DNA from 3 places in the Streptomyces sp. NPDC101194 genome. Region 2 is predicted to be linked to each of the others. Evidence: riboswitches for the same ligand, from Rfam matches in the RefSeq annotation. Region 2 holds a riboswitch; each other region holds the start of a gene.
What was found. Region 2 has a riboswitch for thiamine pyrophosphate ahead of thiC (phosphomethylpyrimidine synthase ThiC). Riboswitches for the same ligand answer to the same signal wherever they lie in the genome.

Region 1 (5,530 bases), on a different contig from region 2:
GGCAAGCCCGAGGCCGCCCTTCCGAAGATCGTCGAGGGTCGCGTCAACGGCTTCTTCAAGGAGGTCGTCGTCCTGGAGCAGGCGTTCGCCAAGGACAACAAGAAGTCCGTCCAGAAGGTTCTGGACGAGGCCGGTGTCACCCTGAAGCGCTTCTCGCGCATCAAGGTCGGCATCTGAGTCCGTCCGCGAACCACGGTGGACCCCGATAGGGTCTAGTGCAGTCGTCGGCCGCACACATGCCGTACGACCGCAGATCTGACGAGGAGGCCATTGCCGCAGGGGAACACCAGACCCACCGGCAATGGCCTTCTTCGTATGTGCACGAGGAGAATCTCCATGAACAAGGGCGCGGACGCCGCAAAAGGTGACCACAAGCGCGACGACGGCAAGGTGCCCGGACGCTTCATGCTGAAGCTGTCCGGAGAGGCGTTCGCCGGCGGCGGGGGTCTCGGTGTCGACCCCGACGTCGTGCACGCCATCGCCCGGGAAATCGCGGCAGTCGTCCGCGACGGTGCGGAAATCGCGGTCGTCATCGGCGGCGGCAACTTCTTCCGCGGTGCCGAGCTCCAGCAGCGCGGCATGGACCGGGCCCGGTCCGACTACATGGGCATGCTCGGCACGGTCATGAACTGCCTGGCGCTCCAGGACTTCCTGGAGAAGGAAGGCATCGACTCGCGCGTCCAGACCGCCATCACCATGGGGCAGGTCGCGGAGCCGTACATCCCCCTGCGCGCCGTGCGCCACCTGGAGAAGGGCCGCGTCGTCATCTTCGGCGCCGGTATGGGGATGCCGTACTTCTCCACCGACACCACTGCCGCCCAGCGCGCCCTGGAGATCGACGCCCAGGGGCTGCTGATGGGCAAGAACGGGGTGGACGGGGTCTACGACTCCGACCCGAAGACCAACCCCGACGCGGTGAAGTTCGACGCGCTCGAGTACAGCGAGGTGCTCGCCCGCGATCTCAAGATCGCCGACGCCACCGCCATCACGCTCTGCCGCGACAACCAGCTGCCGATCCTCGTCTTCGAGCTGACCGCGACGGGCAATATCGCCCGTGCGGTCAAGGGTGAGAAGATCGGCACGCTCGTGAGTGACCAGGGCACCCGGACCTGAGAACCGGGGGACCTTCCCGGGAAGCGACGGGAGGGTCCGGGGCCTGCCGGGAACACCCCGGTACAGGTGCCGAAGGATGGACAACGGCCTGCCGGTCGGACACCGTGCAGGTGAGGACGCGACGCAGGACCCGCCGGGCCCGAGCAGCCGGGCCCACTCAGACACGCAGGAGCACGTGGTGATCGAAGAAACCCTCCTTGAGGCCGAGGAGAAGATGGAGAAGGCCGTCGTCGTCGCGAAGGAGGACTTCGCCGCGATCCGTACCGGCCGTGCGCACCCGGCGATGTTCAACAAGATCGTCGCCGACTACTACGGCGCGCTGACCCCGATCAACCAGCTCGCCTCGTTCTCGGTGCCCGAGCCGCGCATGGCCGTCGTGACGCCGTTCGACAAGAGCGCGCTGCGCAACATCGAGCAGGCCATCCGTGACTCGGACCTGGGCGTCAACCCGAGCAACGACGGCAACATCATCCGGGTCACCTTCCCGGACCTCACCGAAGAGCGTCGTCGCGACTACATCAAGGTCGCGAAGTCGAAGGCCGAGGACTCGAAGATCTCCATCCGGGCCGTGCGCCGCAAGGCCAAGGAGACCCTCGACAAGCTGGTCAAGGACAAGGAGTCCGGCGAGGACGAGGTGCGTCGCGCGGAGAAGGAGCTCGACGACACCACCGCGAAGTACGTCGCACAGGTCGACGAGCTGCTCAAGCACAAGGAAGCCGAGCTGCTCGAAGTCTGATGAACGACTCTTCCCGGGGCGCCCCACAGGGAGCCGGTCGCTGGGGTGCGCCCGAGATGCAGGCCGCCCCGGCGGGTCCTGCATACGATGTGCATGACGCCCAGCAGACTCGGCCCATGCCCATCGTGCCGGACGTTCCCGACGCAGGTAGAGACGCTGACGACCGTGATGACCGGGACCAGGGGGCCGCACGCCTGAGCGGCGGCCCCCTGTTTCGTGACGAGAAGCCGCAGGAGCTCATGTCCACCGCGCCACCGCCCCCGCAGAAGAAACGTGCGGGCCGTGATCTGCGAGCCGCGATAGGGGTCGGTGTGGGGCTCGGCGCCGTCATCGTCGCCTCGCTGTTCATCGTGAAGGCCGTCTTCGTCGGTGTGATCGCCGTCGCCGTCGTCGTGGGGCTCTGGGAACTCACCTCACGGCTGGAGGAGCGCAAGGGCATCAAGGCGCCGCTCGTTCCGCTTGCGGTCGGTGGCGCGGCGATGGTGGTGGCCGGATATGCCCGCGGCGCCGAGGGTGCCTGGGTGGCGATGGCACTGACCGCGCTCGCGGTGCTCGTCTGGCGGATGACCGAGCCGCCGGAGGATTACCTCAGGGACGTCACGGCCGGCATGTTCGCCGCGTTCTACGTGCCGTTCCTGGCGACCTTCGTCGCGATGCTCCTGACCGCGGACGACGGGCCGCAGCGGGTGCTCACCTTCCTGCTGCTGACCGTGGTCAGCGACACGGGCGCGTACGCCGTCGGCTGGCGCTTCGGGAAGCACAAGCTCGCGCCGCGCATCAGCCCCGGAAAGACCCGCGAGGGGCTGTTCGGGGCGGTCGCCTTCGCGATGGTCGCCGGCGCGCTGTGCATGCAGTTCCTGATCGACGGCGGTTCCTGGTGGCAGGGACTGCTGCTGGGGCTCGCGGTCGCGGTCAGCGCCACCCTCGGTGACCTGGGCGAGTCGATGATCAAGCGGGACCTCGGTATCAAGGACATGGGCACGCTGTTGCCGGGGCACGGCGGAATCATGGACCGGCTGGACTCGCTGCTGCCGACCGCCCCGGTGGTCTGGCTGCTGCTGGTGCTGTTCGTGGGTTCCGGCTGATCCGCGAGATCCACCTTCCTGACCTGGGCATTCACGTGTGAGGGTCCGTCGTCCACAGGGCGGCGGGCCCTCATCGTTCTGTCTGCGACACTGGATGGACCATGCCTAAGCCAGGAGAACTCACTTTCGTCGCGCCCCGCGGAGCCAAGAAGCCGCCGCGGCACCTCGCCGACCTCACACCCGCCGAGCGCAAGGAAGCGGTCGCCGCGATCGGCGAGAAGCCGTTCCGCGCCCAGCAGCTCTCGCAGCACTACTTCGCGCGGTACGCGCACGACCCGGCCGAGTGGACCAACATCCCGGCCGGTTCGCGGGACAAGCTCGCCGAGGCGATGTTCCCCGACCTGATGTCCGTGGTCCGCCACATCAGCTGTGACGACGACACCACGCGCAAGACGCTGTGGAAGCTGCACGACGGGACGCTCGTCGAGTCCGTTCTGATGCGCTACCCGGAGCGGGTGACGATGTGCATCTCGTCTCAGGCGGGATGCGGGATGAACTGCCCGTTCTGTGCGACGGGGCAGGCCGGTCTCGACCGCAATCTGTCGACCGCCGAGATCGTTCACCAGATCGTGGACGGCATGCGGGCCCTGCGCGACGGAGAGGTTCCCGGAGGCCCGGCACGGCTCTCCAACATCGTCTTCATGGGCATGGGCGAGCCGCTCGCCAACTACAACCGGGTGGTCGGCGCGATCCGTCGGCTGACCGACCCGGAGCCGGACGGCCTGGGGCTCTCGCAGCGCGGGATCACCGTCTCCACCGTGGGGCTGGTGCCCGCGATGCTGCGCTTCGCCGACGAGGGTTTCAAGTGCCGTCTCGCCGTGTCCCTGCACGCCCCGGACGACGAACTGCGCGACACGCTCGTCCCCGTGAACACGCGGTGGAAGGTGCGCGAGGTGCTGGACGCGGCGTGGGAGTACGCGGAGAAGTCCGGCCGCCGCGTTTCCATCGAGTACGCGCTGATCCGGGACATCAACGACCAGGCGTGGCGCGGTGACCTGCTCGGCCGGCTCCTCAAGGGCAAGCGGGTGCACGTCAATCTGATCCCGTTGAACCCGACGCCCGGCTCCAAGTGGACCGCCTCGCGGCCCGAGGACGAGAAGGCCTTCGTCGAGGCGATCGCGGCCCACGGGGTGCCGGTGACGGTGCGGGACACCCGCGGCCAGGAGATCGACGGAGCCTGCGGACAGCTGGCGGCGGCCGAGCGCTGAGGCCGGGGCGGCCCGTGTAACCTGGGCCTGAAATCAACTTCATATTCCGACAGGGGAGCGCCACAGCGCTGAGAGTGCGGCACCGAGGACAGGTCGTCCGCAGACCCTCTGAACCTCGCCCGGGTCATTCCGGGTAGGAAGTTCGGTCATCAACTCATGCTGTTGCGCCCTGCCCGCATTGCGCGGGCGGGGCCGCGTCTCTTCCTGGCCAAAACCCAGGAGGAATCCACAATGAGCACCACACGCAGAACCAAGCAGCTCGCGGCGACCGCTGCCGCTGCCGCGCTCGGCGTCACGGCACTGGCCGGATGCGGGAGTTCCGACAAGTCCGCCTCCGGTTCCGGGGGCACGAAGGGCTCCGGCTCGAAGACCGTGACGCTCGTCAGCCATGACTCCTTCAACGCCTCCCCCGACGTGCTGAAGGAGTTCACCAAGGAGACCGGCTACACCGTCAAGGTGCTGAAGAGCGGCGACGCCGGTGTCGCGCTCAACCAGGAGATCCTGACCAAGGGGTCCCCGCGCGGCGATGTGTTCTTCGGCGTCGACAACACCCTGCTCTCCCGGGCCCTGGACAGCGGGCTCTTCACGCCGTACGAGGCGAAGGGTATCGACCGGGTGGCGGCCGACACGCGGCTGGACGGCACCGAGCACCGGGTCACCCCGATCGACACCGGCGACATCTGCGTCAACTACGACAAGAAGTACTTCGCCGACAAGAAGCTGGCACCGCCGCGGTCCTTCGACGACCTGGCGAAGCCCGCGTACAAGAACCTCCTCGTCACGGAGAACGCCGCGACCTCCTCGCCCGGCCTCGGCTTCCTCCTCGGTACCGTCGCCACCTACGGCGACAAGGGCTACCAGGACTACTGGAAGAAGCTGAAGAGCAACGGCGTCAAGGTCGTCGACGGCTGGGAGCAGGCCTACAACGAGGAGTTCTCCGGATCCGCGGGCGGCCGTAAGGCCAAGGCCGACCGCCCGTTGGTCGTCTCGTACGCCTCCAGTCCGCCGGTCGAGGTGCTCTACGCGAAGCCGCAGCCGGCCGAGGCCCCCACCGGCGTCGCCACCGGGACCTGCTTCCGGCAGATCGAGTTCGCCGGTCTGCTGAACGGCGCGAAGAACGAGGCGGGCGGCAAGGCCTTGCTGGACTTCCTGATCAGCAAGCGGTTCCAGGAGGACATGCCGCTCAACATGTTCGTGAACCCGGTCACCAAGGGTGCGGAACTGCCGGAGCTCTTCACGAAGTTCGGCGCGACGATCGACAGGCCGACGACCGTCGCCCCTGATCGGATCTCCAAGAACCGTGAGCAGTGGGTCCAGTCGTGGTCCTCGCTCGTAGTGAAGTAGCGAAGACTCCCGTACGCGGATCGGACGCGGGCGGGAAGGGTGCG
Region 2 (5,530 bases):
TTCGTCGTCAGCGGCCGCGCCTCGATCACGGTCGGCATGGAAACCACGCAGGTGGGCAGAGGAAGCGTGGTGTACGTGCCCGCCGGCGTGGCCCACAAGTTCCACCACATCACCGAGGACCTGCGGGTCATGGTGGTCTTCTCCCCGCCGGAGAGCTGAGCCCGCTCCTACGGAGGGCCGGGCTCCGGTCTCAGGGATCCCTAGGGGGTCGATCAGGGGACTTCAAGGGCTGTGGAACCACCGCCGGCCCCCTCCGCGCCTCTAGCATCGAAAGCAGGAACTCACAGAGACGAGGTAAGGACGATGGCCGTGCGGGAGATATTCGCTGGGATGCCCTGGTGGGTGAAGTGGGTCGCGGTGCCGGTCATCGCGATCGTCGTGTTCGGCGGTCTGATCGCCAGCGTGGTCGGGTTCGTGATCGGTCTGCTCTTCAAGGTGCTGGTCTTCGTGATCCTGGTCGGGGGACTCGTCTTCGTCGTACGCAAGTTCATGTCGTCCTCCTCGCGCAGCGACTGGTAGGAAGATCGGAAACCGGGCGCAGGATTAGCCCAGCTGAGCTAAGTACAAGACGAAACGACACTCCTGGCGGATGTGGCCGATATGGTGGAAAACCGCTGCCGCCACCTGGGAATTAACTGTCTGTCGCCACTTTGACCAGTGGTTTGTACGGCGTTCGGCCTCCGGACCCCAGACACGCGGCGGTCCGTGGGGGCGGCCCCCACAGGCGGGCTGACTGTCCGTCACCATGCCTGGGGGTGACCGTTGACCACGGCATCGAGCACTGCTGTCCCGACGCTGATCGGTTCGGTACAGCGAGCGCTGAGGCTGCTGGAAGCTGTGGGCGCCCATCGGGACGGGGCGCCCGCGAAGCAGTTGGCCAGGGAAGCGGGCCTTCCCCTTCCCACCGCCTACCACCTGCTGCGCACCCTGACCCATGAGGGCTATCTACGCCGGGAGAACGGCGTCTTTCTTTTCGGCGCCGTCGCGGAGCGCCTGGTCGGCGAGGGAACGCTGCGGAATCGTCGCAGCCGGATGACGGAGTCGCTGAGCCGCTGGCGCGACACCATTGGCGCGCCGGTGTACTGCGCCGTCTACCGCGAGGGCGAGATCGAACTCGTCGCGGTCGCCGACGACCCCGCCGCACCCGCGGTGGACGAGTGGGCATCCTTCCGGGAGACCGGCCACGCCCATGCGATCGGCCAGTGTCTGCTGAGTCGGCTCGACGAGAAGGCCCGCGAGGATCATCTGGACCGGCACCCGGTACGTCCGCTGACCCGCTATTCGGTGCGGGACCGCGCGTCGCTTCTCGAGCGATTGCGGTCGTTGGAACGAATGGAACCCGTCATCGAACGACAGGAGTACGCCCTGGGGACGGTCTGTGCGGCCATCCCGATCGCTGCCGGTTTCACTGCCGCAGCGATGGCGATTTCCGTACCCTTGGAGCAGGAAGACCGGTTGCTCCCCGCAGTCGAACAACTACGTTGCGAAGTTGCCAACCTCTTGCGCTCGTTCATGTTCTCTATCAGTATCTGAAAAATCACTCCTTGTGATCTGCTATCGCGTGCACCACGATGGCGTCAATAGGGCCACGGGGGATCATTCCTGGCCAGATTCATCTACTGCGGGGTTGAACGATGCGCGAGTCGGTTCAAGCTGAGGTCATGATGAGCTTCCTCGTTTCCGAGGAGCTCTCTTTTCGGATCCCGGTGGAGCTCCGGTACGAAGTGTGCGATCCGTATGCGATCCGGATGACCTTCCATCTGCCCGGCGACGCCCCCGTCACCTGGGCATTCGGCCGTGAGCTGCTGCTCGACGGCCTCAACAGCCCCAGTGGCGACGGCGATGTGCACATCGGGCCCACGGAGCCCGAGGGGTTGTCCGATGTACACATCCGTCTTCAGGTGGGCGCGGATCGCGCCCTCTTCAGGGCCGGTACGGCGCCGCTCGTGGCATTCCTCGACCGCACCGACAAACTCGTGCCGCTCGGGCAGGAGTGCACGCTGGGTGACTTCGAGGGCAATCTGGAAGAGGCCCTGGGCCGGATCCTCGCGGAGGAACAGAACGCCGGCTGAAGAGCGCGGCGCCGCAGGTCGGCCCGCCGGTCGAACACGACACCCGCCGAATGGGTGAATCACTCTCCGTGTTGAGGCGTTCAAGCCCTCGCCCTGCGACGGCGACCTTTCCCGGTCCGTACGGGTGCTGGAGCTCCGGCTTCCGCGCCGAGCCCCGTGCGGTCCGCGGAGACGACCAGCGCGGCGAGCACGGTCGTCACCGGTACCGAGGCGACCAGTCCGATCGAGCCGACCAGCGTACGTACGATCTCCTCCGCCACCAGCTCGCTGTTGGCCACCGTTCCCACGCTGCTCTGGGCGATCGAGAACAGCAGCAGCAGCGGCAGCGCGGCGCCCGCGTAAGCCAGTACCAGCGTATTGACGACCGACGCGATGTGATCGCGCCCGATCCTGATCCCTGCCCGGTAGAGACCCCGCGCACCCATCATCGGGTTCGCCTGGTGCAACTCCCAGACCGCAGATGTCTGGGTGACCGTCACATCGTCGAGCACCCCGAGCGAGCCGATGATCACACCGGCCAGCAGCAGACCGCTCATGTCGATGTGCGGGTACAGGCCGTGGATGAGGCCGGTGCTGTCATCGGTGTTGCCGGTCAGGCCGGCCCAGCCGATGAAGAGTGATCCGAGCAGCCCGATCAGCAGCAGGGAGATCAGGGTGCCGATGACGGCGACCGAGGTGCGGGCGGTCAGGCCATGGCACATGTAGAGCGCGATCAGCATGATCGCGCTGGCCCCGACCACTGCGACGAGCAGTGGATTCGAGCCCTGGAGGACGGCCGGGAGGATGAACAGCGTCAGCACGGCGAACGACACGGCGAGCGCGACCAGCGCCATCACGCCGCGCATCCTGCCCACCGCGACCACGACCAGGGCGAAGATCCCCGCCAGCAGCGTCATCGGGAACTTCCGGTTCACATCCGTCACCGAGTACTGCAGGTCATGGGGGGCGTCGGGGGCGTACGCCACGACCACTCCCTGCCCCTCGCGCAACTGACGCGGTGCGTCGGGGTGGACGATCTCGACGAAGGTGCGGCCCTTGTCGTGACCGGTCGTCACTTCGACGATGGCTTTCTCGCACAGCCCCGCCCCGCTCGCCGGCGGCGTCGTGGTGTCGCCACTGGTGGGGATCTGGGCGGCGTTCACTTCCTTGCAGTCCACTTTGTCGATCTTCACCACCTTGGCCTGCTGGGTCTGCCGGTCGAAACCGACACCGGTCCGCTCGTGCGGGGGCGCACCCCCCGGCCAGAGCGCCACCAGGCCGACGACGACCGCGGTGGCGAACGGGATCAGTACGGCGGCGATGACCTTGCGCAGATGCTTGGAGACGGGCGCGGCGGGGCCGTGTCCGTGTGAATGGCCGTGCTGATGGCCCTGCGGGTCGGGGTCGTTCTGGGGGGACGTCACCGGCCGATCATTGCAAGAAGAGAAGGGCCCTCTGTTCATTCCGCCGGACAGGGCGCTAGCGTGGGGGGACCTTTGCACACGCGGGAGCTCGGAGCACCGGGCTGAGAGGGCGCTGATATCCGTACATCTGTACGGGACAGGCTGCGCCGACCGCCGAACCTGTTACCGGGTAATGCCGGCGTAGGGAGTAGGTCTCATGACCACATCGGACGCACGCACGCCTGCCTCGAACCAGAGCGACGAGGCCGGGAAGTCCATCGGCTGGCACAAGGGGTACGTCCAGGGCTCACGCCCGGACCTCCGGGTGCCGGTCCGTCAGGTGCACCTCACCAACGGCAAGGACGTGACGCTGTACGACACGTCGGGGCCGTACACCGATCCCACCACCGAGACCGATGTCCGTCGCGGTCTCGCACCGCTGCGGGAGAACTGGATCACCGCGCGCGGTGACACCGAGGAGTACCCGGGCCGCCCGGGCCGCCCCGAGGACGACGGGCTCAAGCACACCTCGCCGCGTGGCGGACTGCGCAACCTCGACGCCGTCTTCCCCGGCCGCCCGCGGCTGCCCCGCCGCAGCCGGGACGGGCAGCCGGTCACCCAGCTCGCGTACGCCCGCCGGGGCGAGATCACTCCGGAGATGGAGTACGTGGCGCTCCGGGAGGACGTCGAACCCGAGGCGGTGCGCGAGGAGATCGCCGCGGGGCGGGCCGTGCTGCCGGCCAATGTCAACCATCCGGAGATCGAGCCGATGATCATCGGCAAGCGGTTCCTGGTGAAGGTCAATGCCAACATCGGCAACTCCGCGGTGACGTCCTCCATCGAGGAGGAGGTGGAGAAGATGACATGGGCGACGCGCTGGGGCGCCGACACGGTCATGGACCTTTCCACCGGACGCAACATTCACACCACCCGTGAGTGGGTTCTGCGCAACTCCCCCGTGCCGATCGGCACCGTTCCCCTCTACCAGGCCCTCGAAAAGGTCGACGGCAAGGCCGAGGAGCTGACCTGGGAGATCTACAAGGACACCGTCATCGAGCAGGCCGAGCAGGGCGTCGACTACATGACGGTCCACGCCGGCGTGCGTCTGCCGTACGTTCCGCTGACCGCTCGCCGCAAGACCGGCATCGTCTCCCGCGGCGGCTCGATCATGGCGGCGTGGTGCCTCGCGCACCACAAGGAGTCCTTCCTGTACGAACACTTCGAGGAGCTCTGCGAGATCCTCGCCACCTACGACGTGACGTACTCGCTGGGCGACGGGCTGCGCCCCGGGTCGATCGCCGATGCCAACGACGAGGCCCAGTTCGCCGAACTGCGTACGCTCGGTGAGCTGAACACGATTGCCAAGCGGTTCGGCGTGCAGACCATGATCGAGGGGCCGGGGCATGTCCCGATGCACAAGATCAAGGAGAACATCGACCTGCAGCAGGAGATCTGCGAGGAGGCGCCGTTCTACACGCTCGGCCCCCTGACCACCGATGTCGCTCCGGCGTACGACCACATCACCTCGGGCATCGGCGCGGCGATGATCGCCTGGTGGGGCACCGCGATGCTCTGTTACGTCACGCCCAAGGAGCACCTGGGCCTGCCCGACCGGGACGATGTGAAGACCGGCGTCATCACGTACAAGATCGCGGCCCATGCGGCGGACCTCGCCAAGGGGCATCCGGGGGCGCAGGACTGGGACGACGCACTCTCCGACGCCCGCTTCGAATTCCGCTGGGAGGACCAGTTCAACCTGGCTCTCGACCCGGTCACGGCAAGGGAGTTCCACGACGAGACGCTGCCGGCCGAACCCGCGAAGACGGCGCACTTCTGCTCGATGTGCGGCCCGAAGTTCTGCTCGATGAAGATCTCCCAGGACATCCGTCGTGAACACGGTGGTTCCCAGGCGGAGATCGACGCGGGCATGGCGGAGAAGTCCAGGGAGTTCGCCGCGGCGGGCAACCGCGTCTATCTGCCGATCGCTGACTGAGCCTGTCGCGCGGCGCCGGGGTGGCGAAGGTCTTTTCGCGGACTTTCGCCACCCGTCCGTCGCTCTCCGGGCGCGCAGTGTGA
Region 3 (5,530 bases), on a different contig from region 2:
CAGGCGGCCATCGGGGCGGCGACCTCGGCGGGCATCGCGCCGGCGAGCGGCCGGTCGGCCGCCTCGACGACGGTGACCGCGCAACCCGCGGCGCGGGCAGCGGTGGCGAACTCCGCGCCGATCCAGCCCGCTCCGACGACCACGACGCCGTGCCGCTCGTCGAGGACGGGCCGCAGTCGTGCCGCGTCGTCGAGGGTACGCAGCAGATGGACACCGGGGACGCCTTCGGTACCGGGCAGGACGATCGGCTCGGCGCCGGTCGCGACCACCAGGACGTCGTAGGGAACAGGCCCTGACGGCGTGTCCAGCTCGTGCTCCCCGGGCCGCACACCGGTGACTTCGCACCCCAGCCGCAGTTCGATGTCCAGTGCCTCGAAGTCGACGTCGAACGCGGAGCCCTCGGCCTCGCCCAGCAGTACCGCCTTGGACAGCGGGGGCCGGTCGTAGGGCTGGTGCGGTTCGGCACCGATCAGGGTGACGGGGCCGGTGAAGCCCTGCTCCCGCAGGGCCACCGCGGTCTGCACCCCGGCCATGCCCGCACCGACGATGACGGCGCGGCGCTCTGCCCGCCGGTCCGGCTGCTCTGTCTGCTGCTGATCGCTCACCCGTACACCATAAACATCTGACGGACCGTCAGGAAAGAGTGAGTTCCTCGACGGTGCTCGTCCCACTGCCCTCCTGCGACTCCCATGCCCACCGCTCGTCCAGCCGGACCCGGCCGTCCGGGAGGTCGACGACGGTGGAGACGCAGTGGCCGCTGGACGTCGTGCCGTCCTGCTTCAGCTGGACGTACCGGAAGTCCAGGGTGTCACCGTCCCGGGTGCCGACGAGATGGCCGCGCACCACGTCGCCGCCCGCGTACTCGGCCCAGATCCGGCCGGCTTCCTCGTGGTAGGTGAAGCGGGTACGGGTGCCGACCTGGCCGGGCGCCTGGTCGGCGACCGGGGCGAGGACGAGTCCGTCGAGCGAACGGGCCACGGTGGCCACTCCCTTACTGGTCCGGAGGGACGGGGTTTAGGGTGGCCAACGTAAAGCACTCGCGGGAGCCCGGACGCACCGGGCTGAGAGGGAGGCTGGGACGGCCTCCGACCGTACGAACCTGATCCGGGTCATGCCGGCGAAGGGAGGGGCTGGACGCCCATGCGTTCTGCACGGAACGGAAACGGATCCGACGTCCTCGTCATCGGGGGCGGGATCATCGGTCTGGTGACCGCCTGGCGGGCCGCGCAACGCGGACTGCGCATCGCGGTCGTCGACCCCGAACCGGGCGGCGGGGCCGCCGGGGTGGCGGCCGGCATGCTGGCCGCGGTCACCGAACTCCACTACGGCGAAGAGATGCTGCTGGGCCTCAATGTCGCCTCGGCCGCCCGCTACCCCGGCTTCGCGGCCGAACTGGAGGCGGCGAGCGGGCGGGAGACCGGCTTCCGCGCCTGCGGCACGCTGGCCGTCGCGCTGGACTCCGACGACCGCGCCCATCTGCGGGAACTGCACGCCCTGCAACAGCGTTCCGGCCTGGAGTCGGAGTGGCTCACCGGCCGCGAATGCCGCCGCCTGGAGCCGATGCTCGCGCCGGGCGTCCGCGGCGGTCTGCGGGTCGACGGCGACCACCAGGTCGATCCCCGCCGGCTGGCCGCCGCTCTGCTGACCGCCTGCGAGCGGGCCGGGGTGCTCTTCCACCGCGGCTGGGCGGAGCGCCTGACGGTGATCCGCGACCGGGCCGCCGGAGCCGTGCTCGCCGGGGGCACGGAACTCACCGCCGACCAGGTCGTGCTCGCCGCGGGCAGTCTGAGCGGCAGGCTCCCGGGACTGCCGGACGAGGTCGTGCCGCCGGTCCGTCCGGTGAAGGGGCAGGTGCTGCGGCTGACGGTGCCCGCCGCGTACGCGCCCTTCCTCACCCGGACGGTCCGGGCCGTGGTCCGGGGCAGCCATGTCTATCTCGTACCGCGCGAGAACGGCGAACTGGTCGTCGGCGCCACCAGCGAGGAGATGGGCTGGGACACCACCGTCACCGCGGGCGGCGTCTACGAACTGCTGCGGGACGCCCACGAACTGGTACCGGGCGTCACCGAACTGCCGCTCACCGAGACCCGCGCCGGCCTGCGCCCCGCCTCTCCCGACAACGCGCCGCTGCTCGGCCCCACCGCCCTGCCCGGCCTCCACCTCGCCACCGGCCACCACCGCAACGGGGTGCTGCTCACCCCCATCACCGGTGACGTCATGGCGGAACTCCTCACCGGTGGCGAGCTGCCCGAGCCGGCCCGCCCCTTCACCCCGTTCCGTTTCTCGCCCGCCGCCCCCGTACGTCAGGAGCAGCCCGCATGACCGAGCCCACGCCCCTCTCCGTGCCGGATTCCACCCCAGAGCCCGGCCCCGCACCCCTGTCCGTGTCCGTGTCCGTGAACGGCGAGGTCCGCCCGCTCGCCGCGGGCACCACCCTGGACGCCCTCGTCGCCACCCTGACCGCCGCGCACTCCGGCGTCGCGGCCGCCGTCAACGAGACCGTCGTCCCGCGCGGCCGGTGGTCCGCCGCCGTGCTCGGTGACGGGGACCGCGTCGAGGTCCTGACCGCGGTCCAGGGAGGCTGACCGTGTCCGACGACCTCTTCACCCTCGGCGACACCGCCTTCGGCTCCCGGCTGATCATGGGGACCGGCGGGGCACCCAGCCTCGACGTGCTCGAACGGTCGCTGACCGCCTCCGGTACCGAACTGACCACCGTCGCGATGCGCCGCCTCGATCCGACCGTGCAGGGCTCGGTGCTCTCCGTGCTCCGGCGGCTCTCCATCCGCGTGCTGCCCAACACGGCGGGCTGCTTCACCGCGGGTGAGGCCGTGCTGACCGCCCGACTGGCCCGCGAGGCGCTCGGCACCGACTGGATCAAGCTGGAAGTCGTGGCCGACGAGCGGACCCTGCTGCCCGATCCGATCGAGCTCCTGGACGCCGCCGAGACCCTGGTGGACGACGGCTTCACCGTGCTGCCCTACACCAATGACGACCCGGTGCTGGCCCGCAGGCTCCAGGACGTGGGCTGCGCGGCGATCATGCCGCTCGGCTCCCCCATCGGCTCCGGCCTCGGCATCCGCAACCCGCACAACTTCCAGCTGATCGTCGAGCAGGCCCGGGTGCCGGTGATCCTCGACGCGGGCGCCGGAACGGCGTCGGACGCGGCGCTCGCGATGGAGCTGGGGTGCGCGGCGGTGATGCTGGCCTCCGCGGTGACCCGGGCCCAGGAACCCGAGCTGATGGCCGCGGCGATGCGGCACGCGGTGGAGGGCGGGAGGCTGGCGTACCGCGCGGGCCGGATCCCGCGCCGGCACTTCGCCGAGGCTTCGTCTCCGGTGGAGGGGCGCGCGGTGCTGGACCCGGAACGTCCGGCGTTCTGACCCGCCGGACCCCACCGCGGCCCGGCGGGGCGCGACCGTGACCCGCCAGGACGCCTCGGAGCGCATGTCCCTGTCACGGCTCGGCTGCAGTACTGCCCCGGCTGTGCCCCGGCCAGTGGGTCGTGTCCGTGGCTGCTCGTAGACTCGCATGCGTGGATACGACCCTCCAGGACCCTCTCGTCGGGCAATTGCTCGACGGCCGTTACCGCGTCGATGCCCGCATCGCCGTGGGCGGCATGGCCACGGTCTACCGGGCCGTGGACACCCGGCTCGACCGGGTGCTCGCCCTCAAGGTGATGCACCCGGCACTCGCCACCGACGCCTCGTTCGTGGAGCGCTTCATCCGCGAGGCCAAGTCCGTGGCCCGGCTGGCGCACCCCAATGTGGTCGCGGTCTTCGACCAGGGCGCCCAGGGGCAGTACGTCTACCTCGCGATGGAGTACGTCGCGGGCTGCACCCTGCGCGACGTACTGCGCGATCGCGGCGCCCTTCAGCCGAGGGCGGCACTGGACATCCTGGAACCCGTTCTCGCCGCCCTCGGCGCCGCGCACCGGGCGGGCTTCGTGCACCGCGACATGAAGCCGGAGAACGTCCTCATAGGGGACGACGGCCGGGTCAAGGTCGCCGACTTCGGGCTCGTGCGGGCCGTGGGCGCCGTCACCAACACCACCGGGTCCGTCCTGGGCACCGTCTCCTATCTCGCCCCCGAGCAGATAGAGCACGGCACGGCGGACACCCGCACCGACGTGTACGCCTGTGGTGTCGTCCTGTACGAAATGCTGACCGGGTCCAAGCCGCACGCCGGTGACACCCCCGCCCAGGTCATCTACCAGCACCTCAACGCGGACGTCCCGGCCCCGTCGGCCGCCGTCGCGGGCCTCCCCGTCGAGCTCGACGACCTGGTGGCGAGCGCCACCGCCCGCAACCCCGAGACGCGCCCGTTCGACGCGGTGGCATTGCTCGCCGAGACCCGGGAGGCCCGCTCCGGACTCACCGACGCCCAGCTCGACGCCGTACCGCCGCAGGCCCTCGCCGAGGCGCACGACGCCGCCGAGGACCGCACGAGCGTGATCCCCCGGCTGCTCCCGGCCGACCAGGGCGTCGCCCACCACACCAGCCGGCTGGAAATACCGCCGCCGATACCGACGCAGCCCGCACGGGAGGGTCGGCGCCGACTCGATCCGCGACGCTCCGTCATAGCCGCGGTCGTCGCCGTGCTGCTGGCGCTGGGGGTCGGCACCGGAATCTGGTACATCAACTCCGGACAGTTCACCCGGGTCCCCTCACTGCTCGGACAGACGGAGAAGACCGCCCAGAAGCGGCTCTCGGACGCGGGCCTGGAGCTCAAGGGCGTCGAGCGGGACTACAGCGACACCGTGCCGCGCGGCAAGGTCATCAGCAGCGACCCCGGCTCCGGCGCCCGCATCCGGGGGAACGACGCGGTGACGCTGGTCGTCTCGCGCGGCCCCGAGATCGTGAAGGTGCCCGATGTCGAGGGCCTCGCGCTCGCCGATGCCAGACGTGAGCTGGAGAAGGCCGGCCTGGTGCCCGGCATGGTCACCAAGGAGTTCAGCGAGGAGACGGACCGGGGCGAGGTGATCCGTACGGACCCCGAGGCGGGCACCGAGCGTCACCCGGACTCCGCGGTCGCCCTGGTGGTCAGCAAGGGCGCTCCGGTCGATGTCCCCGATGTCACCGGGCTGTCCGTCGAGGACGCCACCGCCGCGCTGGACGAGGAGGGACTGAAGGCCGAGGTACTGCCCGACCGGGTCAATTCCCCCGAGGTCGCGGGCGACATCGCGCATCAGTCGCCGGCCGAGGGCAGCCGGGCCGCCGAGGGCGACACCATCACGCTCACGGTCTCCAAGGGGCCACGGATGATCGATGTCCCCGACGTCACCGGCAAGAATCTCGACGACGCCAGGAGCGAGCTGGAGGACGCGGGCTTCGAAGTCAAGGTCGACCGCCCGTTCCTCTCCTTCAGCGACACGATCGCGAGCCAGTCCGTCGACGGCGGCAAGCAGGCCCCCGAGGGCAGCACCATCACCATCAAGACCAAGGGACTCTAGATCCACATGCGCAACCCCGTCGGCGGCCATGTTCCCGTGGCCGGCGGCCTCGCCAAGGTGGGCCTCTCCTATGCCCGCG

Region 1: another riboswitch for thiamine pyrophosphate. It lies ahead of ACIRP2_RS34060 (thiamine ABC transporter substrate binding subunit); the one in region 2 lies ahead of thiC (phosphomethylpyrimidine synthase ThiC).
Region 3: another riboswitch for thiamine pyrophosphate. It lies ahead of thiO (glycine oxidase ThiO); the one in region 2 lies ahead of thiC (phosphomethylpyrimidine synthase ThiC).

Annotation. Positions count from the first base shown of each region.
Region 1 covers NZ_JBIWOS010000012.1:227,380-232,909, forward strand. The annotation lists gene tsf (translation elongation factor Ts) at 1-177, shown strand, start outside; gene pyrH (UMP kinase) at 337-1,113, shown strand; gene frr (ribosome recycling factor) at 1,292-1,849, shown strand; gene ACIRP2_RS34050 (phosphatidate cytidylyltransferase) at 1,849-2,934, shown strand; gene rlmN (23S rRNA (adenine(2503)-C(2))-methyltransferase RlmN) at 3,036-4,142, shown strand; TPP riboswitch at 4,184-4,300, shown strand; gene ACIRP2_RS34060 (thiamine ABC transporter substrate binding subunit) at 4,374-5,486, shown strand.
Region 2 covers NZ_JBIWOS010000004.1:212,846-218,375, reverse strand. The annotation lists gene ACIRP2_RS17610 (cupin domain-containing protein) at 1-159, shown strand, start outside; gene ACIRP2_RS17605 (DUF5326 family protein) at 310-519, shown strand; gene ACIRP2_RS17600 (IclR family transcriptional regulator) at 763-1,533, shown strand; gene ACIRP2_RS17595 (SsgA family sporulation/cell division regulator) at 1,635-2,072, shown strand; gene ACIRP2_RS17590 (YibE/F family protein) at 2,153-3,475, opposite strand; TPP riboswitch at 3,546-3,679, shown strand; gene thiC (phosphomethylpyrimidine synthase ThiC) at 3,672-5,447, shown strand.
Region 3 covers NZ_JBIWOS010000001.1:1,089,535-1,095,064, reverse strand. The annotation lists gene ACIRP2_RS04800 (NAD(P)/FAD-dependent oxidoreductase) at 1-605, opposite strand, end outside; gene ACIRP2_RS04795 (hypothetical protein) at 634-978, opposite strand; TPP riboswitch at 1,030-1,143, shown strand; gene thiO (glycine oxidase ThiO) at 1,141-2,322, shown strand; gene thiS (sulfur carrier protein ThiS) at 2,319-2,585, shown strand; gene ACIRP2_RS04780 (thiazole synthase) at 2,588-3,382, shown strand; gene pknB (Stk1 family PASTA domain-containing Ser/Thr kinase) at 3,535-5,451, shown strand; gene ACIRP2_RS04770 (deoxyribonuclease IV) at 5,458-5,530, shown strand, end outside.